One region of the Lacrimispora brassicae genome, then DNA from elsewhere that is predicted to be linked to it. Evidence: riboswitches for the same ligand, from Rfam matches in the RefSeq annotation. Region 1 holds a riboswitch; each other region holds the start of a gene.
What was found. Region 1 has a riboswitch for thiamine pyrophosphate ahead of thiT (energy-coupled thiamine transporter ThiT). Riboswitches for the same ligand answer to the same signal wherever they lie in the genome.

Region 1 (9,825 bases):
ATGATAAGCCTTTCTGGAACTGTATTTTCGCTTTACGGTCTTTTTATAATGACGGACATAGCTGTCCTCCACGTTCATGGAAACATCCGACGATATTTTCTGGGGCGCCTGATGATCTGCCCTGGAATTTTGTTTAAGATCCAGATACCGGTAAACCAGGGCCTTTAAAAAGTTCACCGCTCCCAGACCGTCTGTAACCGCATGGAATACCTCCAGATTGATCCGTCTGCCAAAATAAGTGACCCGGAACAAAAAAAGCTGGTTGCTGTGAGGATCAATGTATTTGCAGGGATAAGTCGTCTCCCGTTCGATCACAGGCATCCTCTTATTGTTTTCAAAATAATACCAGAAAAATCCCCTGCGCAGCCTCACTGTAAATCCTTCAAACTGAGGAAGAATCTCTTCCAGTGCCCTCTGCAGGGTGCCCGGGTCCACCTCTTCCTTTAAAACTGCGGAAATCCGGAATACATTGCTTAAATTCTCGCTGGCTATGACCGGAAATATCTTTGCCGTATTGTCAAGCCGTCTCCAACGCTCTCCCTGGGGACTTCGTTTCATACTGACGGTGCCTCACTTCCCTGTATCCATAAAATCAAGCCGCATGTCATACCAGACCGCTCCTCCGTGCACAGACCCGGACACTCCCATGTTCCGGTATCCGAATTTTTCGTAATATTGAATCAGCCTGTCCTTGCAGGTAAGGATCATTCCTTTCCTGCCCCTTTTCTCTGATTCCTCTATCAAACGCTTCATAAGAGCTGCGGCAACTCCCCGGCCCCGCCACTCTTTTATTACATCAAGTCCAAATACGCTTTGGTAATCGCCATCCGGATCATGAAAATCCGGATTCTCAAACATTTCGTCACAAATAGTATTCCCGTCTGTGGCACATCCATTAATAAAACCGATGATCGTCCCATCAGAAAGCTCTGCTACAAAAAAGCTTTCCGGAAAATGATTGATCCTCTGTTCAAAGGTTTCCCGCCCTGCGGCCTCTTCCGGCGGAAAGCAAAGGGCCTCCACCTTTGCCACCCGGTCTAAATCTTCTTTTCTCACTCTTCTGATACTGTAATCCATCCCATCGTTTCTCCGTCTTCATAATTGCCCTGGTCCAGGGCTTTTTCTTTCCCAAAATTTAAAGAAAAGGCGGATCTCCCCGGTATCCCGTTGGAAATCCTCCTCTTTCTTTTTCTAGACGCGAAGGTTAAATCCCCCGCAGCAAACTGCAGGGGATTTGACCCTTGCAGCATTGGCCGGATTCAGGAATGCAACCATTCCTGACCTGACTCATTGCTTGCAGAAATAATATCCCACGCCCCACTTGGTATGCACATATTTAGGGTCGCTGGGACTTGGTTCGATCTTCTCCCGCAGACGCCTTACATGAACGTCTACGGTACGGACATCTCCCGTATCCATAGCTTTATTTCCCCATACGTAAGTAAGAAGCTGTTCCCTGCTGTAAACCTTACCCGGATTGCAGGTAAGAAGCTCCAAAAGGTCAAACTCCTTTGCCGTCAAATTGATCTCTTTCTCAGCAATAAACACTCTTCTGCTGTCCCGGTCCAGCTTTAAATCGCCGGCTATCACCACCTGGCTGTCATCCTGGCCGTCACGCTTGTTCTTTTTGGCATTCCGGCGCATGATGGCCTTGATCCTGGCCTTTACCTCAAGGATGTTAAAGGGTTTTGTGATATAATCGTCGGCACCGTATTCCAGGCCCAGGATCTTATCCATATCATTGCCCTTAGCTGTCAGCATGATGATGGGCATCTCGGAAAATTCCCGGATGGCCTGACACACTTCATACCCGTCATATTTGGGAAGCATGACATCCAAAAGGACTACATCATACTCTTTCTGCTTTGCCAGATTAATGGCTTCCTCCCCGTCATAGGCACAGTCCACATCCATACCGTCCTGTTCCAAACTGAATCTCATTCCCTTTACGATGAGTTTTTCATCGTCCACTACTAAAACCCTTGCCATACTACACCTCTGTTCCTCTATATTTAAACCGTTATGTCTTCTTTAATTTTTTGAAACGCTGCATCTTTGATTCCGGATATCTTCATAATATCCTCGATTTTCTGAAATCCGCCCCGGCTCTCCCGATATTTAAGAATATCGTTGGCCTTGGCTTCTCCGATTCCCCGCAGGGTCATCAGTTCCTCTTTGGTGGCCGTATTTAAATTCACTTTGGTTTTCTGCGCCTTTGATGAAGCCTCCGCCGGCAAAGAAAGTTCTCCCCTGGCTTTGGCCGCCTCCGCCTCTTCTTTATTGAGAACCAGGATCTTCATGCCATCCGTAACCCGCTCCGCCATATTTAAATATTCTGCCCCAGCCTGGTCTGTGAATCCGCCTGCTTTCTCAATTGCCTGAAAGACCCGGCTTCCTTCTTGAAGCTCATAAACACCGGGAGAAACAACTTCTCCGCAGATATGTACGTAGAAAGGCAGGACTGTTTCCTCTCCTGCACTTCCTAAGCTGCCCTCCGCCGCCTCTAAAGCCAACCGGCCGGTTCCGTCGGAAACTGACTCGGTACCCCCTGCTGCCTGACCCCCGGCTCCTGTTGGACCGCTGTCTCCCGGCCTGCCGTCGCCTTCTGCCTGAATTCCGGTATCCTTCTCTCCGGAAGGAAAAGCCAATGACTCTGACAGAGACATCCCAGACCTACTGTCCTCCTGGCTTCTGTTGAGGCCATAACACAGACCCGCCGCCAAAACACACAGGGCCATAAGGGCGATTTTAACTTTCTGGTATTTCATGATATCCCTCCTCTTACAAAAATCTCCAAAAAAGGATACCATCTTCAGCCTATATTACTATTCTACCTAAAGAAATAGGTAAATACAAGCACTATTTCCAAATTAATTAAATATCATGATTCCGATGATGGCAACAACTGCGCCGATCAGTTTTTTCCATTCGAATCCCACCTTTTCAACGCCAAATAAGCCGAACAGCTCCACAGCATAGGCCACAATGATCTGGGAAACTACAATGATCAGGGCTGCTTTGGCCGGACCCAGGGCCGACATACTCCTTACCACCGTATAGGTAATGAAAGCGCCCATAATACCTCCCAGCAGCAGGTATTTGGGCTGTACGTCAAAAAGGCTGGAAATGTTCTCCCTGCCGGTAAAATACCACAGAATGATGCAGGTCAAAAAGGCTGTAAGCTGCACCCAGCCTGTTGATACCCACATACTGGACTGCTTTGTCACTCCCGTATTAAAAACCCCTTGAATGCTCATAAGCGCCCCGGATATAAGAGCTATAATAAAGCCTGTCATTAAAGCAACCTCCGTATCTCCAATTTGTATATAATGAATCAACTGGATATGCAGGCATATCCCCTTGATTCACAAGCTCTCAGGCTTGAAAGATGTTTTTCTTTCAACCTCACTTCTTTAACTAGGTTGTGCTTTATTTGCATTTTTATACTGAATTTACAATTTGATTACAGTTCATCCATTCAGAAACATATGCCTTTCAGAAATAAATTCTATCCGCAAATGATGAATGGCATGGCTTGACAAGCCTTAAGATTTGCGCTATACTCACAGCAAAATTATATAAATCACGCACGCTAGGGGAGCCTTTGGCTGAGATTGGTAGAAACCGAACCCTCACTACTTGAACCGGATAATGCCGGCGTAAGGAAGCAACAGTAGTCCCCTCCTGCGCACATAAAGGAGGATTTTTTATGTCATTTTTTCTAACTTACTCTGTGGAAAATGAAGCGTATTTATTAAGGCCGGCCGGATATGTGCTGGTGATCGTTCTGTTTGCCGCAATTCTTTTCACCCTGCATCTTCTGGGCAGAGCCGCTTCCAAATCCCAAAAACTGCAGACCCGCCAGCTTGTTTACTGCTCAGGCGCCATGGCTCTGGCAATGGTAACTTCCTTTATCAAATTTGCCTCCCTTCCTTTTGGAGGTTCCATCACCCTGTTTTCCATGCTGTTCATCTGCCTGATCGGCTATGTTTACGGTGTAAAAGCCGGGATCATGACCGGCGTTGCCTACGGGATTTTACAGTTTATCACAGAACCTTATATATATGCTCCTCTCCAGGTTCTCCTTGACTATCCCTTAGCCTTCGGCGCTTTGGGGCTTTCAGGGCTGTTCAGCAATAAAAAACACGGCCTTGTAACCGGTTATGTGGCAGGTGTCCTAGGCCGTTACCTGTGCCATGTGGTTTCCGGCTATATATTCTTTGCTTCCTATACGCCGGAAGGCATGAACCCAGTGGTTTATACTCTGGGTTATAATGCCACCTATATCCTGCCGGAACTGATCGTAACCGTTGTGATCCTGTATCTCCCTCCCGTACTGGGAGCCATTGGGCAGGTGAAGCGGCAGGCCGTAAACAGGTAATCAAAAAAGAACCATTGCTCCATAGATGGTCAATCTATTTTGCAATGGCCTCCCAGTTTTCATATTTTATTTTTTAAGGGTTGCCAGTACCAGATGTCTTGCCAGCACAGCCGTTGTTACCGCTCCCACACCTCCTGGTACCGGAGTTGCCATGGATGCAGTCCCTTCTAAAGAATCAAAATCCACATCTCCGCAAAGCTTTCCGTTTTCATCCACATTAATTCCCACGTCAACCACCACAGCATCCTTTCCCACATAAGAGGCATCCACCATTCTGGCTCGCCCGGCGGCAGCCACAAGGATCTGGGCATTTTTACAGGTTTCCTTTAAATTTTCCGTGCGGGTGTGGCAGATAGTGACCGTTGCATTTTCCTTTAGCATCAGCATGGATAAGGGGCGTCCCACGACCATGCTTCTGCCCACAATGGCCACCCGCTTTCCGGTGAGAGATATATCACTGGCCTTTAGGACCTCCACCACTGCCTCTGCCGTACATGGTGCAAATCCCGTATCGTCTCCGGCAAATACTTTGGCAATATTTTCGGGAGATATGCCATCTAAATCCTTTTCCGGATAGATCATATGCTCGATGTCTTTTTCCCTTATCTGCTTTGGCAGAGGGCGCAGGAGAAGGATGCCGTCAATATCCGGATCATCATTGATTTTTGCAAACTCTTCCTTAAACGCTTTATCGGTTATATCCTGGGGAAACGCAAAGCTTTCCCCTTGCAGGCCAAAGCTTTCCATTTTCTTTAAAGCTCCCCGTTCATAGGATAAGTCGTCAGGCCGTTCTCCCACCCGCACAATGGCAAGCTTGGGAGTCTTTCCTTTCCAGCCGGTCAAAAGACCTTCCACCTGTTCTTTGATTTTTGCAGACACGGCTGCTCCCTTTAAGATTATCACGTCTGTTCTCCTCCTTATTATGCCTTTAATGCAGCTTCCACTCCTGCATAAATGGCGTCAGCCTTTCTGATCCCGTCCTCTGCCAGCTTATCTGCCTGGGCCTGAAGCTGTCCTGCCTTTTCCCGCTGCTTCATGGATTTTGTATTGATAGAAACATTCATCTTTGCTCCTAACAGGGCGGAACGGACGAACTGCACCCCAACACCCACATCACTGACAGCCAGGCGGCTTCCCTTTTCTGCCAGAACCTCCATGATATCAAGGGTTTCAAGGGCCCGCTCCATAACCATGAGAGGAACCAGGGTAGCGCCTAATAGATGCGTTTCCAGTACTTCGTCTTTATGCTTTTTTTCTTCCTCCGTACCGGACGGAAGGCCATATGCTGCCGCCAAGGGGACAAATACAACTTCATCTTCATCTGCAAGCCTTAAAAATTCGCTTTTTAAAACTTCCAGCTTTTCAAGGAATGACTGCATTTCTTCTTCCACATCGGCATACCGCTTCTTGCCAAGGGTTAAGTTCACCACCATTTCTCCCAAAGCCGCTCCCATGGCGCCGCCAAGACCCGCCGCTCCGCCGCCGCCCGGCGTTGGGCTTTTTGAGGATAATTTTTCAAGGAATGTGTCAATTGTAAAGTCTTGTACCATAACTATTGATCCGCCTTTCCAACCGCATTTTATTTTCCATTATTATATAGGGGTTTCTATAAAAAAACAAGTTTAACTTGTCAGGCAGAACTTATTCAGAGGAATTTCATGGAAATCTTGCCAAGCTCTGACCGGATCCTGATATTTCCACATTTTGCCGCTATGGGAGACAATATTTTCATCCTATCCTCCACCCCCTCATAGCTGCTGGTAATCTGATTATAATTGAAAAAGAAATGTCCCGCTATTCCAAAAATGTCTTTTTCTCTTTGAATACACACCTTTTTCATAAAGGATTGAAAACTGCCGCAAAAAACTGGTATGTATAATTTTATTCAAATTGGCTATTTAATAAATACCAGTTTTTCTATATCATAGAGTTTAATAAAAATATGAGAGAATTTTTGAGGGAGGAAAAAATATGAACAACAATCCAACGAAAAAAATCGTTTTCAGTGCCTTGATGGCAGCCCTTACCGCTGCAGCCACTATGGTAATACATATACCATCTGCATTCAGCGGGTATATTCATTTGGGAGACGGAATGGTATTGCTAAGCGGCATGCTCCTGGGTCCAATGGCCGGCGGGGCCGCGGGAGGGATCGGCTCTATGATGGCGGATTTGCTTTCAGGCTACGGCTTTTATGCTCCGGCTACCCTGATCATTAAAGCATTGGCTGCATGTTCAGGCGGGTATTTGTACAGACATCTGCCTTACAGGGGGCGGGGAGGAGGCTTTCGTACACTGCCTTTTCTGGTCGCCGGAACGGTATCCAGCGCAGTAGTCACAGGGGGCTATTTCCTGTTTGAGCTTACAGTCTATGACTGGCCCGCTGCCGTTTCTAATGTCCCCTTTAATCTGGTGCAGAATCTGTTCAGTCTGATTGCTGCCGGGGTTTTGCTTCCTGTTCTTCTGCGGGTTCGCGAAATACGGGAACTGAACAGCAATTCGGCTTCATGACAGAAAAGAAAGCTCAGGGATCCACTCTCCTTGGGCTTTCTTTTTGGGCCTTAACCTCAATAACTTTTCATAACCTCATCTCTTGTCGGAATCGAAGGCGCAGCCCCGGCTCTGGATACTGCAATGGAGGCCGCCTTTGCCGCATGATCCAAAGCCTGTCCGGAAGCTTCTCCCAGGGCAAGTCCACCTATGAAATAGCCTGTAAAGGTATCTCCGGCCCCGGTGGTATCAACCACATGCACCGGATAAATCTCCTGCTCAAACACCTGATCCCCGTCTTTGAATAAAGAACCATCCTGGCCCAGGGTTAAAAGGATCTTTGCCTTGGGAAATTTCTCAGCAAGCTGATCCAAAAGCTCTCTGCCGCTCCCGGACTTTTGACAGATATCCTGGGCTTCAATCTCATTCAATATGAAAAATTCCACATAATGAAGAGGATAAGTCCATATTTTGCCGTTCATGGGAGAGGGATTCAAAACAATCCTCATTCCTTTCCCATGTGCCTGTTCCATGATATATCCCACTTCATTGATTTCGTTTTGGAGAACGAGAAAGTCTCCTTCTCCAAACTCACTTAAAACTTCATCTGCCTGATCCTTTGTTATTTCCTGGTTCGCTCCCCCATACAAAAGAATGCCGTTTTGTCCTTCCTTATCCTTTTGAATGATGGCATGGCCGGTCTTATTTTTCAGCCGCTTAACATTTCTTGTATCTATGCCAAACTGTTCCAGCTCCTGGGTCAATATTTCGCCGTCCTGCTCCCCAACCGCTCCTGCATGCCAGACCTTGACGCCGCTTTTGCTCAGTGCAAGGGACTGATTTAAACCTTTTCCACCACAAAATATCTCCAGAGAATCAGAGGATATGGTTTCCCCCTCTCTTACAAAATGATCCACCTGGTAAACATAATCAATATTCAGAGAACCAAAATTCAATATCTTCATATACTGCACTCCTGTCCAATTCCCACGGTACTGCTTCTTATCATCAATTTCGGTTCAAATACCGCAATCTTATTTTCTTCTTTTTTCCCTTTGATCTGGGAAATCAGCCGTTTTACAGACTCCACTCCCATTTCGTATACGGGCTGTCTGACCGTTGTAAGAGGAACTGCCATCATCTCCGCATACAAAACATCATCATATCCTACCACCGATATGTCTTTTGGTACTTTCATATCATATTTAGATAGCTGCCTGCACACTCCAAAAGCAGAAAGGTCGTTACAGGCAAATACTGCTGTGAATCCACGGTGCATCAAGGCAGCCACAGCATTGGCCCCGCATTCCATGGTATAATCGCCTTCATAAACCAGATTTTCATCAAAAGGAATATGAAATTCCTGCAGGGCACGGACATATCCTTTTAATCTTCTCTCTGAATCCGCCAGTCGGGCAGGGCCTGTTACACAGGCGATCCTCTTATGGCCAAGCTCTGCTAAATGTCTCGCTGCCAGATATCCGCCCAGTTCATGATCCAATATTACTTCGGCACAGTCCGAATCCGTAAGAAAACGGTCCAAAAGCACAAAGGGCATCTGCAGTTGTTCCAATAAGGCAACTGATTCTTTACCTGCTGTCTCATCACTTTCTCTGGCCATGACATAGATGATCCCGTCCACGCCCTGGTCAGCCAAAAGATGGATATATTCCATGTCTCTCTCATGGAGATCATTGGTATTGCACAGTATCAGCGTTCTCTCATGTTCCCTGCAGCACTCCTCAATCCCCTTTACCATATGGGCATAAAAGACATTCCCAATGTCAGGAATAATAAGGCCTATGGTTTTGCTTCTCTTTTTGACCAGACTGACTGCCAATTGATTGGGCCGGTAGTTAAGCTTACGCGCCGATTCCATAATGCGTTTTTTTGTATCATCTGGTATCTTATAGGCTTTCCCGTTTAATACCAGAGAGACCGTAGTCACAGAAAGTCCCGTGTCTGTTGCAATATCCTTAATTGTCGCTCTCATCCTCGATCCTCACTGCTGCCATGTTTGTCAATGCCCGTATTGCACTTAAGTAATCCGCGATTTGTACACATTCATTGGGCTTGTGTGCCATATCCGCGGAACCTGGTCCAAATAAGACGGTGGTCATCTCTTCTCTTCCTTCCGCCAGTATGGAGGCGTCCGTAAAGTAAGAGATTCCGGAATAGGCCTCCTTAATTCCGGCAGCCTCCATACTTTTTACCAGCCCGATAACTCCCCCGGAAGCCTTGTCCGCCTCAATGGTTATTCTGTGATTCTTGATCCGGGTAACCAGACTGGGGATTTCTCCGTATTTCCGGCTGATCTCCTGAAATACCGTCTCCAGCCGCCTAAGAATACTTTCATAAGTAAGTCCCGGCACAGTACGGATATCCATTAAAACCGTGCACAGATCCGGTGTCATGTTTGGCTGTATTCCTCCTTGTATCTCAGTAATCTGGGCAGTAGCTCTTCCAAGGACCGGATGGTCATGGCAGCGAATCCAGTCTCCCAGACGTTCCACAGCTTCATATGCACAGGTGACTGCATTACAGCCTTCTTCCGGATATGCTCCATGGCTGGTCTTACCTCTTACTTCCAGTTCCAGCCAGATACAGCCCTTTTGTCCGATCCCCACGGTGCAGCCCGTAGGTTCTCCAATCAGCAAAACCGACCCTTCCATCATATGGCCCCCGGAAATAATGGCCCTTGCTCCGGCTCCTCCCCGTTCTTCGTCGCATGTTCCAAGAAACTGGATGGAAGTCCCCGGCTTTTTCCCGGTCTCTCCCAGCATTCCCAGAACATATACCATGGCAGCCAGTCCGCTCTTCATATCACTGGCTCCCCGCCCAAAGAGGAAGCCGTCCTGTATTACCGGGGTCCATGGCGGCCTGTCCCAGCTCTCCAGCTCTCCGTAGTCCACCGTGTCCAGATGCCCATTCCAGATCATTCCCTTGACCCCATC
Region 2 (9,825 bases), on a different contig from region 1:
CTGCAAAAGAGGTGATGAACGAGATCATGAGCGGTGAAACCACCCCGGCCCAGATGGCCGCATTTTTAACAGGGCTACGGATGAAGGGGGAAACCATTGATGAGATCACCGCCTGTGCCACGGTCATGCGGGAAAAGGCCTTAAGGCTGGAACCTGATTTTCCGGTCATTGATATCGTAGGCACCGGTGGCGACGAGGCAGGGACCTTTAACATTTCCACCACCACCGCATTTGTGGTGGCCTCAGGGGGCGTTCCCGTGGCAAAGCACGGCAACCGCAGCGTTTCCAGCAAAAGCGGGGCTGCCGATGTGCTGGAGCACCTGGGGGTGAATTTAAACCTTACGTCAGAACAGTCTGGGGAAATATTAAAGAAAACAGGCATGTGCTTCCTCTTCGCCCAGGCTTACCATTCCTCTATGAAATACGCCGGACCGGTCAGGAAAGAGCTTGGGGTGAGGACCATCTTTAATATCTTAGGCCCTCTCTCCAATCCTGCGGGAGCAACCATGCAGCTTTTAGGGGTTTACGACAGGAAGCTGGTGGATCCTCTTGCCCAGGTATTAAGCAATCTTGGGGTCAAAAGAGGCCTGGTGGTCTGTGGAGATGACGGGCTGGATGAAGCCACCGTCACAGGCCCCAGCCATGTATGCGAGATCCGTTTCGGGAAACTGACTCCCTATGAGATCACGCCGGAGCAGTTTTCCTTAAATCGATGCAGCCTTTCAGAGCTGGTGGGCGGCACACCGGCAGAAAATGCCCGGATCACCAGGGATATCTTAAATGGAAAGCTTCATGGGCCAAAGCGGGATATTGTCATACTAAACTCTGCGTTAAGCCTGTACCTGGGAATTGATGACTGCACCATTTTTCAATGCATAGAAAAAGCGGCCCTTCTCATTGATTCTGGAAAAGCCGCCAAAAAGCTTGAAGAATTTGTAAAAATGTCCAACGAGGTGGTTATATGATCCTTGATGTCCTGGCTGCCTCCTCCAGAAAACGGGCGGAGGCAGCAAAAGAAAAGATACCCATGAAGACCATGGAAAGGCTGGCATTTGAAGCCCTGGAAAAAACAAAGGAGAAAGGCCTTTCCTTTGAGAACAGCCTCTCCGCTCCGGGCATTTCCTTTATCTGCGAGGTAAAGCGGGCTTCTCCCTCAAAGGGCCTCATTGCCCCTGAATTCCCCTATGTGGAGATCGCAAAGGATTACGAGGCCGCAGGGGCGGATGCCATTTCCGTTCTCACGGAACCGGAATACTTTCTGGGAAACAACAGCTACTTAACAGGGATCAGCCATAAGGTGAACCTCCCCCTTCTCAGAAAGGATTTTACCGTTGACCCCTACCAGATTTACGAGGCAAAGGTCATAGGCGCTTCCGCAGTCCTCCTGATCTGCGCTCTCCTGGATACAGAAGCCCTGAAAGAAGGATTAAATCTGTGCCGCAGCCTTGGCCTAAGCGCCCTTGTGGAGGCCCATGACGAAGAAGAGATCCATTCCGCCCTGACCGCAGGAGCCAGGATCATCGGAGTGAATAACCGGAATTTAAAAACCTTTGAAGTGGATTTTAACAATTCCCTTCGTTTAAGGACCATGGTTCCCTCTGACGTACTTTTCGTGGCGGAAAGCGGGATCAAAACAGAAGCAGATATCCGTCTCCTGTCTGAAGCAGGGGTCAATGCGGTCCTGATCGGGGAAAGCCTGATGCGCTCCCCGGATAAGAAGGAAATCATAAGCGGGTTAAAGAGGGCGGCGCAATGAATTCTAAAGGAAAACGGATCAAAATATGCGGGCTGACCCGCAGGGAAGATATTCTGGCGGTAAATACCTGGAAACCGGATTACGCCGGCTTCGTATTCGCTCCCGGAAAACGCCGCATCACCGGGCCGGAGGCCCAGGAGCTTAAGAAGCTGCTGCTGCCGGAGATCCAGGCAGTGGGGGTTTTCGTAAACAGCCCCATAGAGGATATCCTGGCCCTGGCAGAGAATAAAACCATTGATCTTATCCAGCTTCACGGCGACGAGGACCGGGATTACATCCTGGAACTAAAAAGCCGTCTGGCCTCCGGCCTTCCTGTCATAAAGGCCGTAAGGGTCCGGCAGGCGGAGGATATGAAGGAGGCGGAAGATCTTCCCGCAGATTTCCTGCTTTTTGATACTTATACCAAAGGCCTTTACGGGGGCAGCGGAAAGACCTTTGACTGGTCCATGATACCGGACATAAAAAAGCCATGGTTCCTGGCCGGAGGCATAGACGCCTCAAACATAAAGCAGGCCATGAAAACAGAGGCCTTTTGCCTGGATTTAAGCAGTTCCGTAGAAACGGAGGGCAAAAAGGACCTGTCAAAAATAAAAACAATCATACAAACAGTAAGGAGTGAACAGCCATGTCAAAAGGAAAATTTGGACAGCACGGCGGACAGTTTGTCCCCGAAACGCTGATGAATGCAGTAAATGAACTGGAAGAAGCTTATGAGAAGTACAGTCATGACCAGGAGTTTTTCGCAGAACTTCAGGACCTTCACAAAAAATATACGGGAAGGCCTTCCCTGCTCTACTATGCAGAGCGGATGACAAAGGACTTAGGCGGAGCGAAAATCTATTTAAAGCGGGAGGATCTAAACCACACCGGCTCCCACAAGATCAACAATGCCCTGGGTCAGGTCCTTCTTGCAAAAAGGATGGGAAAGACCCGTGTCATCGCTGAAACAGGGGCCGGGCAGCACGGGGTTGCCACCGCTACCGCCGCCGCTCTCATGGGAATGGACTGCGAGGTTTTTATGGGAAAAGAGGATACGGACCGTCAGGCCTTAAATGTATTCCGCATGGAGCTTTTAGGCACAAAGGTCCACGCCGTTACAAGCGGTACCCAGACCTTAAAGGATGCAGTCAATGAGACCATGAGGGAATGGACCAGCCGGGTGGCTGACACCCATTATGTCTTAGGCTCTGTCATGGGCCCTCACCCCTTTCCCACCATTGTAAGGGATTTTCAGAGCATCATCGGCAAGGAGGTCCGCACACAGTTAATGGCGGCGGAAGGAAAGCTTCCTGACCTGGTGATCGCCTGTGTGGGCGGGGGCAGCAATGCCATGGGAATCTTCCATGAATTTGTAAACGAGCCTTCCGTAAAGCTGGTTGGCTGCGAAGCCGCAGGACACGGCATTGAAACAGAAAAGCATGCGGCCACCATTTCCACCGGCTCCCTTGGAATCTTCCACGGGATGAAATCCTATTTCTGCCAGGATGAATACGGCCAGATCGCCCCTGTTTTCTCCATTTCCGCAGGACTTGACTATCCGGGCATAGGCCCGGAGCACGCGGATCTTCACGACTCAGGAAGAGCCGCCTACGTCCCAATTACGGACCAGGAGTCCGTGGAAGCCTTTGAATACTTATCCCGTCTGGAAGGGATCATTCCTGCCATTGAAAGCGCCCATGCAGTGGCATATGCCAGAAAGATCGCTCCTTCCATGGGAAAGGATGAGATCATTGTCATTAATTTATCAGGGCGGGGCGACAAGGATGTGGCCGCCATTGCCCGTTACAAGGGGGTTGAAATCTATGAGTAGAATAAGCGAAGTATTTTCTAAGGGAAAAGCATTTATCCCATTTATTACGGCCGGGGATCCTGACCTTGCCACCACGGAAGAACTGGTTCCAGCCATGGCCGAAGCCGGAGCGGATTTGATCGAGCTGGGAATCCCTTTTTCAGACCCAATCGCAGAGGGAATCGTGATCCAGGAGGCCGATATGCGGGCTCTGGAGTCAGGAGTTACCACGGATAAGCTTTTCGATTCCGTAAAACGGATACGGAAAAAAACCGATGTTCCTCTGGCTTTTATGACTTATATCAATCCAGTATTTGTGTATGGAAGCGAACGGTTTTTAAAAAATGCGGCGGAATGCGGCATTGATGCTCTGATCGTGCCGGATATGCCTTTTGAAGAACGGGAGGAGCTGCTGCCCTTTTGCAGGAAATACGGGATCGAACTGATTTCCCTGATCGCCCCTACTTCCAAGGAACGCATACGGGCCATTGCATCAGGATCGGAAGGATTTATCTACTGCGTTTCTTCCATGGGCGTGACCGGAGTGAGATCGGAAATCAACACCAACATTGGGGAAATGGTTTCCCTGGTAAAGGAGACAAAGGATATTCCCTGCGCCATCGGCTTTGGTATCTCCACGCCGGAGCAGGCAAGGGAAATGGGCAAAAACGCAGACGGCGTCATTGTTGGCAGCGCCATCGTGAAGATCGCCGCAAAGTATGGAAAGGAATGCGTAGGGCCTGTCTGCGATTATGTAAGAGAAATGAAGGCGGCCATTTCCGGCTGACAGCCGGTCTGGGATGTTTTCCTTGACAAGAATAAAACAGAATGCTACACTAATGACCACAAGAGGGAGCTCGTAGGCGGGCTGAGAGGAAGTAATCAACTTCGACCTTTATAACCTGATTTGGGTAATGCCAACGTAGGGATTCATACGGGACAATTGTATTTTCCGAGCCTATACCTGTTGGTATGGGCTCTTTTTGCGTGAGCAATAAGCCGGACGAGTATGCCTGCATATTCATCCGGCGAATTCCCTTACAATCCCTCCGTTAATCAAAAGGAGGAACAAAGATGAATTACACCACACAAATGGATGCTGCAAGAAAAGGCATTCTCACAAAGGAACTGATGGCAGTCGCCGGGAAGGAACAATGGGAGCCGGAAAAGCTTCGGGAGCTGGTGGCCCAGGGAAAAGTCGCCATTCCTGCCAACAAGAACCACACCTGTTTAAAACCCAGCGGGATCGGATCCATGCTGAGGACAAAGATCAACGTGAACCTTGGAACCTCCAGGGATTTGAATGACTTGGAAATGGAGCTTCAAAAGGTAAAGGACGCAGTCCTCATGGGGGCGGAATCCATTATGGACCTAAGCTCCTTTGGAGATACCCGGAAATTCCGCAAAAAGCTGACCGGGGAATGTCCGGCTATCATCGGTACGGTACCTATCTATGATGCCGTGGTTTATTACCACAAGCCCCTTCGGGAAATCACTGCCAAAGAATGGATCCGGATCGTGGAAATGCACGCGGAAGACGGGGTGGATTTCATGACCATTCACGTGGGGATCAACAGGCAGACTGCCAGAAGGTTTAAGGAAGCAAAACGGCTGACCAACATCGTTTCAAGGGGAGGGTCTATCATCTTTGCCTGGATGGAGATGACCGGGGAGGAAAATCCATTTTATGAGCATTACGACCGCATTCTGGAAATCTGTCAGAAGCATGATGTGACCTTAAGCCTTGGAGATGCCTGCCGGCCGGGATGTATTGAGGACGCATCCGATATATCCCAGGTGGAGGAACTGGTGACCCTTGGGGAGCTGACAAGGAGAGCCTGGGAAAAGGATGTGCAGGTAATCATTGAAGGCCCCGGCCACATGCCTCTGGACCAGATTGCTGCCAATATGAAAATCCAGCAGACGATCTGCAAGGGAGCACCTTTTTACGTTCTGGGGCCTCTTGTCACAGATATTGCACCGGGTTATGACCATATCACTGCAGCTATCGGAGGAGCCATAGCTGCTGCCGCCGGAGCGGCCTTTCTCTGCTATGTGACTCCTGCGGAGCATTTGAAGCTGCCGGATGAGTCAGACGTAAAGGAAGGGATCATTGCTGCCCGGATCGCTGCCCATGCGGCTGATATTGCAAAGGGAATCAGAGGAGCCAGGGAATGGGATCATAAGATGAGCGACGCCAGAAAACGGCTGGATTGGGAAACCATGTTCCAGCTTGCCATTGACCCGGAAAAAGCCAGACGCTACCGGGCCATGTCAAAACCGGAAAAAGAAGATACCTGCTCCATGTGCGGCAATTTCTGTGCTATGAAAAATATGAACCGGATTCTTGACGGGGAGACCGTAAATATTTTTGATGAATGACATAGCTTATCCAAACTTGCAAGGCAAGTGAAGATAAAAGGGGCGTTCTTTTGCCAAGCGGATATTCGCAATGACCAAGGGTCACAGCGCACCCTGTACCATCGGGTGGACCCTCCGCTTTGCTGCCTGATTTGCTTAAATTACATAAACAGGAGGAATTTTCATGAATGATCGAATACCATCAACAGTTTACACCAGTTCTTCTGCAGGTTCAAAAGTGCGGGTGAAAAAGCTGGTGATCAGCGGAATGCTGACAGCTCTTACCGTAGCCCTCTCCGGCTTTTCCATCCCGGTGGGAGCGTCCAAATGCTTTCCGGTACAGCATCTGGCAAATGTTCTGGCGGGAGTGTTTTTAGGGCCTGTATACGGCGTTTCCATGGCTTTCTGTACTTCTCTCATACGGAATCTCATGGGAACCGGAAGCCTTCTGGCCTTTCCGGGAAGCATGGCGGGCGCATTTCTCGGAGCTTATCTGTTTCAAAAAACCGGAAAGCTTTTGCCTGCCTATCTTGGAGAAGTGATTGGCACAGGGCTTATCGGCGGGCTGCTCTGCTATCCGGTGGCCGTGTTACTCATGGGAAAAGAGGTGGCTGTATTTTTCTTTGTGGTGCCATTTCTTATGAGCACCCTGGCAGGAACCATACTGGCAGCCAGCCTGCTGGCAATGCTGCGCCGTCTTGGCCTGTTTTCCTATTTTGAACGGCTCATCAATGAATAGGAGGAACAGAATGTGGACTTAAAAATCAATGAATCCCTGACCGGGCTGGTCAGAAAAAAACGGCCTGTCATCCACTGTATCACCAATTATGTTACTGCCAACGATGTGGCAAATATCATTCTGGCCTGCGGCGGCTCCCCCATTATGGCGGACCACCCGGAAGAGGTTTCGGAAATAACTGCCTTATCAAGCGCCCTTCTTTTAAACATGGGAACCCCGAAAGAGAATGCAATGGCCGCAATGGAAAAAGCCGGGCTGGAAGCAAACCGGTTAAACCTCCCCGTCATCTTTGACCCGGTAGGAATCGGCGCCTCCCGTTACCGGACCGAAACAGCCCTTTCGATTTTAAGGAACATAAAAGCAACCGTTATCAGGGGAAACGCCTCAGAGCTTCGGGTCCTGTTAAAGGAACTGACCGGGAAAGACATGCAAAGGGAAAACGGCTCCGTTACCTCTCCCCGGGGAGTTGACGCTTCCTTTGCTGATGAAATAAGGGAAGAAACCCTGGAATCGCTTAGGGAAACAGCCAGAGCATTAAGCGCTGCATCCGGTGCTGTGACCGTCATGACAGGGGCCATTGATATTATTTCAGACGGAAAGGAAACCTGGCTTATGAGGAACGGCTGTCCCCAAATGGCCCGCATCACCGGAAGCGGCTGCATGCTGGACGGCATGATTGCCGCCTATTGTGCAGCCGCCGGGCCTGCCTCCTCACAGACTACCATGTTCCAGGCGGCCGCTCTTGCCACGGCTGCTGCCGGTCTCTGCGGAGAACTGGCGGCAAAAAAAGCGGCAAAAATCTCCGGCGGCACAGGCAGCTTCCACTGCTGCTTTCTGGACGAGGTAAGCCTTCTGGAAGAAAACACCCTAAAAGGAGGGATAAACATTGAAATTTCGTAAGGACATGCTTTTCCTGTATGCTGTAACAGATCAGGGATTTACGGGAGAAAAAACCTTAACAGAACAGATCGAAGAAGCCCTTTCTGCCGGAGTGACCCTTCTCCAGCTTCGTGAAAAGGGCCTGGACAAAAGTGCCTTTCTGGAGGAAGCCCTTATTGTCCGTGAGCTTACCAGCCATTACGGCATTCCCCTCATCATCAACGATGATGTGGAAATTGCCCTTAAGTGCGGGGCAGACGGCGTGCACGTAGGACAGGATGATTTATCTCCCTTAAAGGTCCGCCGGTTAATCGGACCGGAACGCATTCTGGGTGTCACTGCAAAGAGCCCGGAACAGGCAAAAAAGGCATATATGGACGGGGCGGATTATATCGGGTCCGGTGCCATATTCCCAAGCCCCACAAAGAAGGACGCTGCTGCCTTAACTTTGGAACAGTTGTCTGCCATTTGCCGCTCCGTTCCCATTCCGGTAACAGCCATCGGAGGAATTACCGGCCAAAATGTTTCCAGCCTGAAAGGAACCGGTATCGCCGGGGCTGCAGTGGTGTCCGGCATCTTTGGACAAGGAAATATTACTGCAGCCGTCCATGGCTTAAAAGAACAGCTTTTAAAGGTGGTGAGCCTATGAGCCTGATTCTCCCTTCCCTCCTTACCATTGCAGGCACAGATCCCAGCGGCGGCGCCGGAATACAGGCGGATTTAAAGACCGCCGCAGCTCTGGGTGTCTATGGCTCCAGCGTGATTACCGCTCTTGTCGCCCAAAATACGACTGGGGTTTTCCTGACGGAAACAGTCAGTCAGGAAATGCTTGCCACCCAGCTAGATGCCGTATTTACCGACATTCCGCCGAAGGCCGTAAAGATCGGCATGGCCGGAACTTCCCGGTCCATAGAAATCATTGGGGAAAAGCTGAGAAACTATAACCGGGCTCCTGTGATCCTGGACCCGGTCATGGTATCCACCAGCGGGCATTCTCTGTTAAATCCACAGGATGTTAAGACTTTAACAAGCAGGCTGTTTCCTCTGGCAGCTTTGGTTACCCCCAATATACCGGAAGCAGAAGCCCTTTTATCCACAAAAGGGCCTCGGATATGCACGGAAAAAGATATGGAAGAGGCCGCAATGGAGCTTTTCCACATCTTTCAGGTTCCTTTCCTTTTAAAAGGCGGACATAACACCCAGGGGGCCGACGATGTGCTGTGCCGCAACGGATTTATCACCTGGTTTCCAGGGGAACGGATCGACAATCCAAATACCCATGGAACCGGATGCACCTTATCTTCTGCCATTGCCTGCGGGCTGGCCAGGGGCATGGGACTGGAAGAAAGCATCCTTGCGGCAAAAGCCTACTTAAACGGAGCACTAAAAGCCGGCTTAAAGATGGGAAAAGGACGGGGGCCCTTGTGGCATGGATGGAGAACATAAAAATAGGAAAGCCGGAACGCCTGGTATATCGCGTTCCGGCTTTTGCCACCTCCTGCAGGACAGGCCTCATTTCCCCGTATTATCTGCTTTCCAGTTTCCTGTAAAGATCAATGATCTCTTCGGCCATGACCTTAAAGACCTCCGCACTCATCATCTGATCCTCCGCATGGGTAAGAATAAGCCCCATAGGCACTGCTTCTCCTGCCGCTTCTCTCTGGATTAAGTCGGCATGAGGCAAATGACCCTGTTTCATCATTTCGTCCCCTTCTGCAATCAGATGTTCCGCTTCTTCATATTTTCCTTGTTTTGCTTTTTGCACTGCTTTGATATAGTTTGATTTTGCTCCGCCGGCAGCAGTGATTAACCGAAAGCAAATAAGTTCCATTTCCTGCATTTTTCCACCTTTTCTCTCACACAGAAATCATCATCCCTGAGTCTGATTTTCCTGCTTCTCATACATTTTGTCAATAACCCTGATAAATGGAAGATACACGAAGAATGACAATGCCAGAATCACTACCTGAAGCAGTGCCGTCCTCCAGCCTCCAATCAAAAATCCCGAAATAATGGGCGGACACGTCCAGGGTACCAGAATCCCTTTATACATGGGGCAGAGTCCCGTATAAATCGCCAGATACTGAATGATTCCCGACAGAACGGGCATCAGTATGAAGGGAATTGCCATAATCGGGTTTAACACGATGGGGGTGCCGAAGAGCACCGGCTCATTGATGTTAAAGAACGCAGGGCCGATCCCCAGCTTGCCCACCTGCTTGCACTGGGTGGATTTGGCAAAAAACGTAAGATATATGACCACACCGATGGTGATCCCTGCCCCTGTAACCGTGATAAACT
Region 3 (9,825 bases), on a different contig from region 1:
CAGGGTGGTTTTCCCCCCTCCGCTGACCCCCAGAAGGGATACCAGCTCCCCTTCCTTGAGCTCTAAGGATACTCCTTTTAAAACGGTCTTACTATCAAAGGATTTTGTTATGCCTTCCGCCTTTAACTGTGCCATGGGCCCTCCTGAAAGTTTTATTTCTGCAAGCAATAAGCCGGATGCAGGAATGAATCCATTACTGCATCTGGCCAATGGAAGCCGCAAAGGTCAAATCTCCTGCAGCTTACTGGGGCAGATAATCGTTTGTAAATCCGGTATTTTCCGGAAGCTGAGGATTTGAAAGGCCATTTTCATTCAGCCAGCCATAAAATCCGTTCCACCGGTCCGGGTCAATGTACCCCCATACATCCACGTCAGCCTGATACTTGTCCGCCAGATATTTCTGACTTTCCATCACCAGCTTTTCATCAAGCTCCGGCGCAGCCTTAAGTAAGATGCCGGCTGCTTCTTCCGGATCCTTTTGCGCGTCCTCATATCCTTTGCTTAAAGCGCTTAAAAAGGCCCTGGCAGTCTCCGGCTCTTCCTTTAGAAATTCATTTCCGGCTATAACCACCGGCGTATAATAATCAAACACCGGATTCAAATCTGCAAACTCAAAGTAATCCGTATCAAGGCCTTCCACTTCCATCTTTACGCCAGCCCATGCATAAAAGATCCATATGGCATCCACTGTTTTTGACTTTAACGCGGATACTTCATCTGTAACTGTGCTTGGAACCAACTGTACCTTGGAAAAGTCTCCTCCGTCAGCCTCTACCACGTCCTTGATCATAGCTTTTTCCACAGGAAGGTCCCAGGTGGCGTATTTCTTTCCTTCCATTCCTTTTGGAGATTCCATGCCCTCTCCTTTTCTGGAAATAATGCCGGAGGTGTTATGCTGGATAACCGCTGCCACTGCTGTAATGGGAAGGGAATTTTCCCCTACCAGAGCCGGAGCCATGGAGTCCTGGAAGGACATGCCAAACTGGGCTTTTCCTGAGGCCACCAACACCTCAGCCCCATCCTCTGGCGGCTGGACGATCTCCACCTCAAGTCCAGCTTCTTTAAAGTATCCTTTTTCCTCCGCCACATAAAGCCCGGTATGATTGGTATTGGGAGTCCAATCCAGAACAAAGGTCACCTTTTTCAAATTCGGTGTTTTTTCATTCACCGCCTGTTTTCCCTTTCCTGCACAGGCAGTAAGGGATGCGGCCAAGATTGCCGCCATAAAAATTATTAAACCTGTTTTTTTCACCATTTCCTCTTTCTCGCCCATGTTATTTGGGCATAAAGGTATACCCGCAGGGCATAAAGGATCCCTGGAAGGGGCTTCCTCCAATATTGTTGTATCACTGATTTGTATCCTAATGAATCAAACGAATATGCCCGCTTATCCAGCTTATTTATAAACCCATGGTCAAGCGGATATTCGCGATCCGCTCCGCTGCTTGCTCACAGCGCGCCCCGCTTCACCGGGCATAACCGAATAGCAGCTATGGCTGCTTGTCAAGTGGAGCTTGTACTCCACCTGACATAAGCAAGTCCTCACCACCACTTAATACTTTTCCATTTAAAGCAGTGGGACTTACTTGATTCGGTTAAAAAACGTTTTTCGTTCAATCTTCCCATGGCATGCATTTCTTTGAAAGCATGTCCACGCCTTTCATGAGAAGAAGACTGACAGCGGATATAAGAAATATGACTGCAAACATTTTATCAAAGGCAAAAGATTTTTTCACCCTGGTCATATAAACCCCCAGTCCGCCAAAGCCTCCCAGCCATTCGGAGATGACCGCTCCCACCACCGCGTAGGAGACGGATATCCTGAGGCTGGCAAAAAACTGCCCCATGGCTCCGGGAAGCTTGATGTAGCGGAATATTTTCATTTTTCCCGCCCCCATGGATCTTAAAAGGTTCACTGCATCGGGACTTACCGACTTAAACCCCGTAAGCAGGCCCATGGTAATGGGGAAAAAGGTGGTCAGCACGATCAGGATCACCTTGGGAGCCGTTCCATAGCCGAACCACAGCACCAGAAGAGGTGCAATGGCCACTGTGGGAACGGTCTGGGTCAGGACGATCAGGGGATAAAAGGCCTGGTAAAGTCCGGTAAAATGATCCATGATCACGGCGATCACAAAGCCGGTCCCCACTCCCAGAAACAGTCCTAAAAACGCCTCAAGAAGGGTGATTCCCCCATGGAAGGCCAGAACAGGAAATTCCGTTATAAAGGCTCTTCCAACGCTTATGGGAGAAGGAAGGAGATAACCGTCCACAAGGCCAAATGCCGTGATCCCCTGCCACAGGATCAAAAGCCCAAGAACCGCTGACCAGGACCAAAGCTTACTTGTGATGCTTTGATACTTTCTTTTCAATCGTCAGCACCTCTCCTTCCGGCCGGTAGGTGACTTTGATGTAAGCGGCAACAGAGGGAGCCCCTGCCTTGATGGCAATGTGCTGACATTCCTTAACAATGTCCATCAGCTCATCATAATCCCCTTCAATGGCAGTTTCAAAAGGCCCTACATAATAGTTTAGTCCGGTATTCCTGATATAATCGATCACCTGGTCAACGATGCGGATCAGCTCCTCATCATTCTTTGCCTCCGGCAGTGTCTGGATCGCTACGCTTGCGTTCATGTCTTTTCTCTCCTTTTTGTGTGATGGTATAAACTAAGGAAAACCTACTTTGCGGTTTTTTCTTAGTTATGGCGGCATTCACCGAATGAATATGCAGGCATATTTACCCGGCTCATTGGTTGCGCAAAAAACCCGCCCGGATATCCGGGCGGGTGAACAGGCTTAGCCTGAAAGCTTCCTACGCTGGCATTATCCAGATCAGGTTACAGGGTTTAAGGCAATTCTGCTTTATCTCAGCCGGACTTTCTCCAGCACCCCTTTGAGTTTTCATTGCAAGTATACATCAGGGAGACGGGAATGTCAATCCCGGCTTCCTAGGACAGCAGATTCTGCATGCTGCTGAGGCTGATCCCCAGGGTGGACGTATTATGAAGCAGCGCCGAGACCGTGGGAGACATGACCCCTCCGGCTCCCAGAAGGATAAGGACCGTATTAAAGCCAACAATGCTCCGGTAATTTTTATGGATCCGCTTCATCAGGCTGTCGCTTAACAGCTTCAGGGTAACGATTTCATAAAGATTGTCCGCCGCAATGGTAATATCCGCAATCTCCCTGGCGATCTCTGCGCCGTCACTGACGGCGATCCCCACATCAGCCGCGGAAAGGGCAGGTGAATCGTTGATCCCGTCCCCCACCATAATGACCACATTCCCTGACGCCTTTTCCCTCTCTATAAAACGGGCTTTTTCCTCAGGCAGTACCTCCGAATAATATTCATCTACCCCTACTTTGGCGGCAACCGCCGCTGCAGTCCGTTCGCTGTCTCCTGTCATCATAACCGTTTTACGGATTCCTGCCTTTTTAAGGGAATTCACCACTGCCGCAGCTTCTTCCCGAAGGGGATCTTCAATGCAGATCACGGCCGAAAGCTTCTGGTCCACGGCAAGGTAAAGGTGGGAACAATCCGGCGGCAGGCTTTCGAATTTCTCCCGGTAAGCATCTTCCACCTTGCAGCCTTCATCCTCAAAGATAAAATGATAGCTTCCGATGACCACTTTCCTGTTGTTTATGGACGAGGCAATGCCGTGAGCCACAATGTATTCCACCTTGGAGTGCATTTCCTCGTGCTCCAGCCCCTGGTTGTTGGCCGCCGTCACCACTGCCTTTGCCATGGAGTGAGGGAAATGCTCTTCCAGGCAGGCTGCAATGCGAAGCATTTCTTCCGGCCTCTCTTCTCCAAAGGTCACCACTTCCTCTACTGTTGGCCTTGCCTTTGTAAGAGTTCCTGTCTTGTCAAAGACAATGGTCACAGCCTCTGACACTGCCTCTAAATATTTGCCTCCCTTAACGGTTATGTGGTACATGCCCGCCTCCCTTATGGCAGAAAGGACGGAAATGGGCATGGCAAGCTTTAATGCACAGGAAAAGTCCACCATCAGCACGGAAAGGGCCCGCGTCACATTACCGGTAAACAGCCAGGTAAGGCCCGTACCCATAAGGGTATAGGGCACCAGCTTATCAGCCAGATGGCTGGCCTTGCTTTCCATAGAAGATTTCAGCTTTTCCGATTCCTCGATCATGGTAACGATCTTTTCAAACCGGGTGGAACCGGAAACTTCCCGGACCTTGATGGTCAGTTCTCCTTCCTCCACCACTGTCCCGGCATACACATATCCGCCTGCTTCCTTTTTCACTGGAAGGGCTTCTCCCGTCAAAGACGCCTGATTTACCATGGCTTCTCCGGAAACGACGGCCCCGTCAAAGGGGATGACATTTCCCAGGTGCACCACCACCTCATCCCCAGGTTCAACGGAGGAGGCTTCTACCAGAACTTCCTGGCTGCCGCTTAAAAGCCAGACCCGGCTGACATTTAAGGACATGCTCCGGGCTAAATCCCCAACGGATTTCTTATGGGTCCACTCTTCAAGAAGTTCTCCGATCCCAAGTAAGAACATGACAGAACCTGCTGTCTCCAATTCCCCCCGCAGTACGGATACGCCGATGGCTACAGCATCTAAGACCGCAACTTCAAGCCTCCTCTTCAATAGACACTTGATCCCCCTGACAAGGTATTTCATGGACTGGAATCCTATATGGAAAGTCCTTAAGGGTCCCGGAAGGAAAAGCTTCCTTACCGTCCGCAGCACCACCCTGCCCACAAGCTTCTCCTGATACTTAGCATTCAGCTCACGCCCGGAATGCTCGATCACCCCGGCAGGCACCTGGACAGACTCATATTGAAAGCATTTCAGGGCTTCCAGAATTTCTTCCCTGCTTCCAACGTAGCAAATGGCCGCATCGGCGGTGCGCTCATAGACTTTAACCCCGGTCACATTCTTCAGACTATGGAGGTAGTACAATAGAGTATCGGCTTCCCCGCAGGTCATCTGCGGCTGGGAAAGGCGGATCCGGAGCCTGCCGGATATTTCATGTTTGATAATAAACTTCACGTCTGGTCCTCCCTATAGAAAACGGGGCCGTTCTCTCTTTTGGCCCCGCTCTCTCCTTTTCATTTGTCGTCTAATGCTCCTTGCCGCTGCCATCCTCTGCTGTCTCCGGCTCCTGAACAGCCTCAGCTTCCTTAGCCGCCCGATCTTCATTGATCTGCTTTGCCTCGGCAAGGATATCCTCTGCATTCTCCTGAACCAAGGTGGCCGTCTTCATAACGCAATCCTTTGCCCGTAAAACGGCTGCGGTGCAATTAGTATAGACCTTCTTCGCATCCTTACTGGAAAGAAGCTTGACTCCTGCTGTTCCAAAGAGCACACCTCCGGCAAAGATCCCAGCCTTTTTAAGCTTAAAAATATCCCACATCTTTCGTATCCTCCTCTGTATATCCAGATTTATCCTTTTATAGTGAAATCATATCAGGCATATTTTCACCAGTCAAACACAATTCCGTCTATTGATAAATTTTATCATTTTCCCGCCGTTCCGGTCACCTGTTCCCAATGCTTTAATGCCAATGCCCCTATTACCGGATCGTACATCACTCCTAGATTCTTTTCGATTTCTTCATAGCAGTGTTCCATGGAATAAGCCTTACGGTATCCCCGGTCTGATGTCATGGCATCAATGGAATCACAGATGGCTATGATCCTGGCTCCCAGAGGGATTTCCTCTCCTTTCAGCCCTTCCGGATATCCCTTTCCGTCAAAGCGTTCATGGTGATACAGGACAATATCCTTCAGTTCCTTTAAATGACGGGATTTGCTTAAAATATCAGCCCCTATCCTGGGATGTTTTTTCATAGCCACCCACTCTTCCTCAGAAAGCTTTTCCGGTTTGTTTAAAACAGAATCCGGAATTCCAATCTTCCCGATGTCATGAAGGTGGGCGGCTATATGTATTTTTTCTATCTCATCTTTATCAAGCCTTAAAAACTCCGAAAGGGCCAGCGCCATATCGCTCACCCTTTGGAAATGCCCCGCGGTATAGGGGTCTTTGGCATCCAATGCGCTTACAATGCATTGGATGATCTCATGGTAATCCACTCCGCCTGTGCATAATTTAAATTCCGGTCCGCTATCCATAGTTACTATACTCGCTTCTTTAGTTAGTTCATGCTAACTCCATATTAAATGCAATCAGCGTTCTCACATTCACAGGGTTTTACTATAATAGAAGATATTTTCCGGCCCTCCAGATATCCGCAGGCAGTAAGGCCGGCCTGAACCACCTGATTCCAGTTCTTGGCGGAAAGCTGATAAGTAGTTTCATCGTCTAAAACCACCGTACATGCCTCCTCCATGGGACAAGTTTCGGAATAAACGATCTTATACATGTTCTTCCGGCTGATAGCTCCGATTTCTTCCAGGACATTGACCATCCGGTAGACGGTGGCAGCGCCTATGGACTCATCCACGCCTGATGCCTTATAATAAATCTCCTTGCAACTGGAACATTCATGCTCTAATATGATATCCAGCAGCGTACAGCGCTGCTTTGTGATCCTGCATCCTTTTTCCTTCAACTTCTCAATGATCAGCTCTTTCTGCATTTTTGTCCTGTGATAGCTTCTGGCGTCAGGCATTTTTCTTTTCTCATTGATGTTCGTTTGTTTCTCCACTTGCGCGCCTCCGTTTACAGGTATTTTTAAGGCTTAAACAGCTCTTTCCTTATTATTGCCTACGCTTTTGGGCAGGGCCCACCCCACTTTAAGGGTGTAAAGGGATACCCGAAGGGTGTTTCCTTCTGCTGCCTCACTTAATGGCAATGTCCTCCGCAATTCTTGCATTCTCCGCCGCACTGAATGGATTTCCCGTTCTTTTTGTCACGGATCATACTTTTTACTGCCAATGTCACCAGTCCGGCGACAACGATTAAAACAACCAGTGTTCCCATAAAGTACCTCCTTATATTTTGAGCCTGCAGGTAAGGTGCAGGCTCCCAGCTATGGCCGGAGCTTATTTAGCTCCTGCCACGCTGCTTAAATGAATGTTTGATGTTTTTTCTTCCTTTGACGGTCTTACCAGGAGGTAAATAAATCCTGCGACCAGAGCAAAAGCAACCACTGTAAAGATTCCAAAACTGCCTGTAGACACCAGATTTCCGATCTGGTAAACGCAAAGGGATACCACATAAGCCAGGAGGGTCTGATATCCAACAGCAAACCAGAACCATTTGGCATTGTTCATCTCTCTCTTGATGGCGCCCATGGCAGCAAAGCACGGAGCGCAAAGAAGATTGAATACCAGGAAGGAATATGCTGCTAAAGGAGTCATGTTGGTTGCAAGTGTTCCCCATATTTCAGATCCATCTTCTGCAACTTCCGCAAAACCGAACAGAATACCAAAGGTTCCTACTACGTTTTCTTTGGCTATCAGCCCGGTAATTGCTGCAACCGCAGATTTCCAGTCACCCCAGCCAAGAGGTGCGAAGATCCAACTGATTGTGCCTCCAACTGCTGCCAGGATACTGTGGTCAAGTTCCAAAGCGTCCAACATTCTGAACTCGCCGTCAACCCAGCCAAAGAATGAAGTAAACCAAACAAAGATAGTTGCCAGAAGAATGATGGTACCTGCCTTTTTAATAAAGGACCAGCCACGTTCCCACATGCTTCTTAAAATATTTATAACGGTTGGCATATGGTATGCCGGAAGCTCCATAACAAAGGGAGCCGGATCTCCTGCAAACATTTTTGTCTTCTTTAAAATAATTCCTGAGCAAACGATGGCTGCTATTCCTACAAAGTAAGCACTTGGAGCCACCCAGGATGCTCCGCCAAACAATGCACCTGCAATCAAAGCGATGATGGGAAGCTTTGCCCCGCAGGGAATGAAGGTAGTTGTCATAATAGTCATCTTACGGTCACGGTCATTTTCAATGGTACGGGAAGCCATGATTCCAGGCACACCGCAGCCGCTTCCGATTAACATCGGGATAAAGGATTTACCGGAAAGACCAAACCGGCGGAAAATACGGTCCATGATGAAAGCAACTCTCGCCATGTAGCCGCAAGCCTCTAAAAATGCCAGGAAGATGAAAAGTACCAGCATCTGAGGTACGAAACCAAGAACAGCGCCCACACCGGCTACGATTCCGTCAAGAATCAGTCCCTGGAGCCAATCTGCACAGCCTACGGCTGTTAAAATGCCTTCCATAACAACCGGTACACCGGGAATGTTTAAACCAAAGAAGCTGAAGCCTTCACCGAACACACCGTCATTGGCCCAGTCAGTAGCCCAGGTTCCAACGGTTGTAACAGAAACATAATATACAATGTACATAACCAGAGCAAAGATAGGCAGAGCCAGGAAGCGGTTTGTTACGATCCGGTCAATTTTATCGGAAACAGTCAGTTTTTCCACCTTGTTGCGGGTAAAACACTCATGAATGATGGATGAAATATATACGTAACGCTCATTGGTGATAATGCTTTCTGTATCATCATCCATTTCTTTCTCGATCCGGCTGATCTCTTCTGATACATCCGGCACATGTTTCATCTGGGCCTGGATCTTATTGTCCTTTTCCAGAAGCTTGATGGCAAAGAAGCGCTTCTGATCTTCCGGAATCTCATTCCCCAGCTTATCTTCAATAGAATCCAGAACAGATTCCACTTCCAACGCAAATTTATGGACTGGGACCGCATTCCTTTTCTGATTTGCCAGAGCTACGGCCCTTTTTGCCGCCTCCTGGATTCCGGTTCCCTTTAATGCAGAAATCTCCACTACCTCGCAGCCCAGCTTCTGGCTCAGCTTTTGAATATGTATCTTGTCTCCGTTTTTCTCAACAATATCCATCATGTTGACCGCCATGATCACCGGGATACCCAGTTCCATAAGCTGAGTTGACAAGTATAAGTTACGCTCTATATTGGTTCCATCTACAATATTCAAAATCGCATCCGGCCGCTCTGTGATCAGATAATTTCTGGCCACCACTTCTTCCAGGGTATAGGGAGAAAGAGAATAAATGCCGGGAAGGTCCATGATGATCACATCCTTATGGCCTTTCAGCTTTCCTTCCTTCTTCTCTACTGTTACGCCCGGCCAGTTCCCCACAAACTGATTGGATCCCGTAAGCGCGTTAAACAGCGTTGTCTTTCCGCAGTTCGGATTACCTGCTAATGCAATCTTAATTGACATACTCTACCTCTTTCTGCCTGTCAGCATCTAATTTATCCGGTATTAGTCATACCTAACTCATTTGCAAAAAATCACTCTACAAGAATCATTTCTGCATCCGCTTTCCGCAGGGACAATTCATAGCCTCTTACAGTCACTTCAAGCGGGTCCCCAAGGGGAGCTACCTTTCTCACAAAAACATCCACTCCTTTTGTGATGCCCATGTCCATGATCCGTCTCTTGACAGGACCTTCCCCAGTGAGCTTTGTTACCTTAACTGTTTTTCCGCATGGAACTTCCTTTAATGTCATTGTCTTTTCTCCTTCTCTATTCCACCAGGATCTTATTGGCCATATCCTTCCCAATCGCCACTCTGGAATCCTTTACATTTACAATCATATTTCCGCCCATTTCAGAAACAACAGTCACGATTCCTCCGGATACAAAGCCAAGATTCTCCAAAAAGCGTCTTGTTTCTTCCTTGCCGCCCACCCTTCGGATTACGTTGGGTTCCCCTGTCTTCACCATTGTCAAAGGCATCATCCATCATCTTCTTTCTTTTTATTATTCTTGCATTTCAGGCAGGACCGCCCGGTTTTACCGGGAATAAAGGGATACCTGTAAGGCATTTCTTTGTTGTTATTAATGAGAATCATTCCCATTACTCAAAAGTTAGTAT

Region 2: it holds a riboswitch for thiamine pyrophosphate, as region 1 does, so the genes downstream of both, thiC (phosphomethylpyrimidine synthase ThiC) here and thiT (energy-coupled thiamine transporter ThiT) in region 1, are expected to answer to the same signal.
Region 3: it holds a riboswitch for thiamine pyrophosphate, as region 1 does, so the genes downstream of both, ACYVD3_RS10610 (thiamine-binding protein) here and thiT (energy-coupled thiamine transporter ThiT) in region 1, are expected to answer to the same signal.

The regions. Positions count from the first base shown of each region.
Region 1 is NZ_BRYH01000034.1:94,922-104,746, reverse strand. Features, by position in the region: gene ACYVD3_RS16845 (DUF6320 domain-containing protein) at 1-558, opposite strand, end outside; gene ACYVD3_RS16840 (GNAT family N-acetyltransferase) at 571-1,077, opposite strand; gene ACYVD3_RS16835 (response regulator transcription factor) at 1,288-1,989, opposite strand; gene ACYVD3_RS16830 (helix-hairpin-helix domain-containing protein) at 2,013-2,768, opposite strand; gene ACYVD3_RS16825 (DMT family transporter) at 2,871-3,296, opposite strand; TPP riboswitch at 3,585-3,683, shown strand; gene thiT (energy-coupled thiamine transporter ThiT) at 3,710-4,381, shown strand; gene ACYVD3_RS16815 (bifunctional 5,10-methylenetetrahydrofolate dehydrogenase/5,10-methenyltetrahydrofolate cyclohydrolase) at 4,448-5,284, opposite strand; gene ACYVD3_RS16810 (cyclodeaminase/cyclohydrolase family protein) at 5,302-5,931, opposite strand; gene ACYVD3_RS16805 (ECF transporter S component) at 6,353-6,892, shown strand; gene ACYVD3_RS16800 (ribokinase) at 6,949-7,836, opposite strand; gene ACYVD3_RS16795 (LacI family DNA-binding transcriptional regulator) at 7,833-8,864, opposite strand; gene ACYVD3_RS16790 (M20 family metallopeptidase) at 8,848-9,825, opposite strand, start outside.
Region 2 is NZ_BRYH01000025.1:115,405-125,229, reverse strand. Features, by position in the region: gene trpD (anthranilate phosphoribosyltransferase) at 1-965, shown strand, start outside; gene trpC (indole-3-glycerol phosphate synthase TrpC) at 962-1,756, shown strand; gene ACYVD3_RS12580 (phosphoribosylanthranilate isomerase) at 1,753-2,436, shown strand; gene trpB (tryptophan synthase subunit beta) at 2,382-3,566, shown strand; gene trpA (tryptophan synthase subunit alpha) at 3,559-4,332, shown strand; TPP riboswitch at 4,385-4,491, shown strand; gene thiC (phosphomethylpyrimidine synthase ThiC) at 4,620-5,927, shown strand; gene thiW (energy coupling factor transporter S component ThiW) at 6,091-6,645, shown strand; gene thiM (hydroxyethylthiazole kinase) at 6,658-7,545, shown strand; gene thiE (thiamine phosphate synthase) at 7,532-8,173, shown strand; gene thiD (bifunctional hydroxymethylpyrimidine kinase/phosphomethylpyrimidine kinase) at 8,170-8,970, shown strand; gene ACYVD3_RS12540 (PTS lactose/cellobiose transporter subunit IIA) at 9,050-9,364, opposite strand; gene ACYVD3_RS12535 (PTS sugar transporter subunit IIC) at 9,395-9,825, opposite strand, start outside.
Region 3 is NZ_BRYH01000023.1:55,412-65,236, forward strand. Features, by position in the region: gene ACYVD3_RS10595 (ABC transporter ATP-binding protein) at 1-135, opposite strand, end outside; gene ACYVD3_RS10600 (ABC transporter substrate-binding protein) at 242-1,255, opposite strand; gene ACYVD3_RS10605 (ABC transporter permease) at 1,614-2,372, opposite strand; gene ACYVD3_RS10610 (thiamine-binding protein) at 2,341-2,637, opposite strand; TPP riboswitch at 2,795-2,906, opposite strand; gene ACYVD3_RS10615 (heavy metal translocating P-type ATPase) at 2,952-5,027, opposite strand; gene ACYVD3_RS10620 (DUF6110 family protein) at 5,098-5,391, opposite strand; gene ACYVD3_RS10625 (HD-GYP domain-containing protein) at 5,496-6,110, opposite strand; gene ACYVD3_RS10630 (transcriptional repressor) at 6,155-6,610, opposite strand; gene ACYVD3_RS10635 (FeoB-associated Cys-rich membrane protein) at 6,784-6,921, opposite strand; gene feoB (ferrous iron transport protein B) at 6,984-9,167, opposite strand; gene ACYVD3_RS10645 (FeoA family protein) at 9,239-9,457, opposite strand; gene ACYVD3_RS10650 (FeoA family protein) at 9,474-9,689, opposite strand.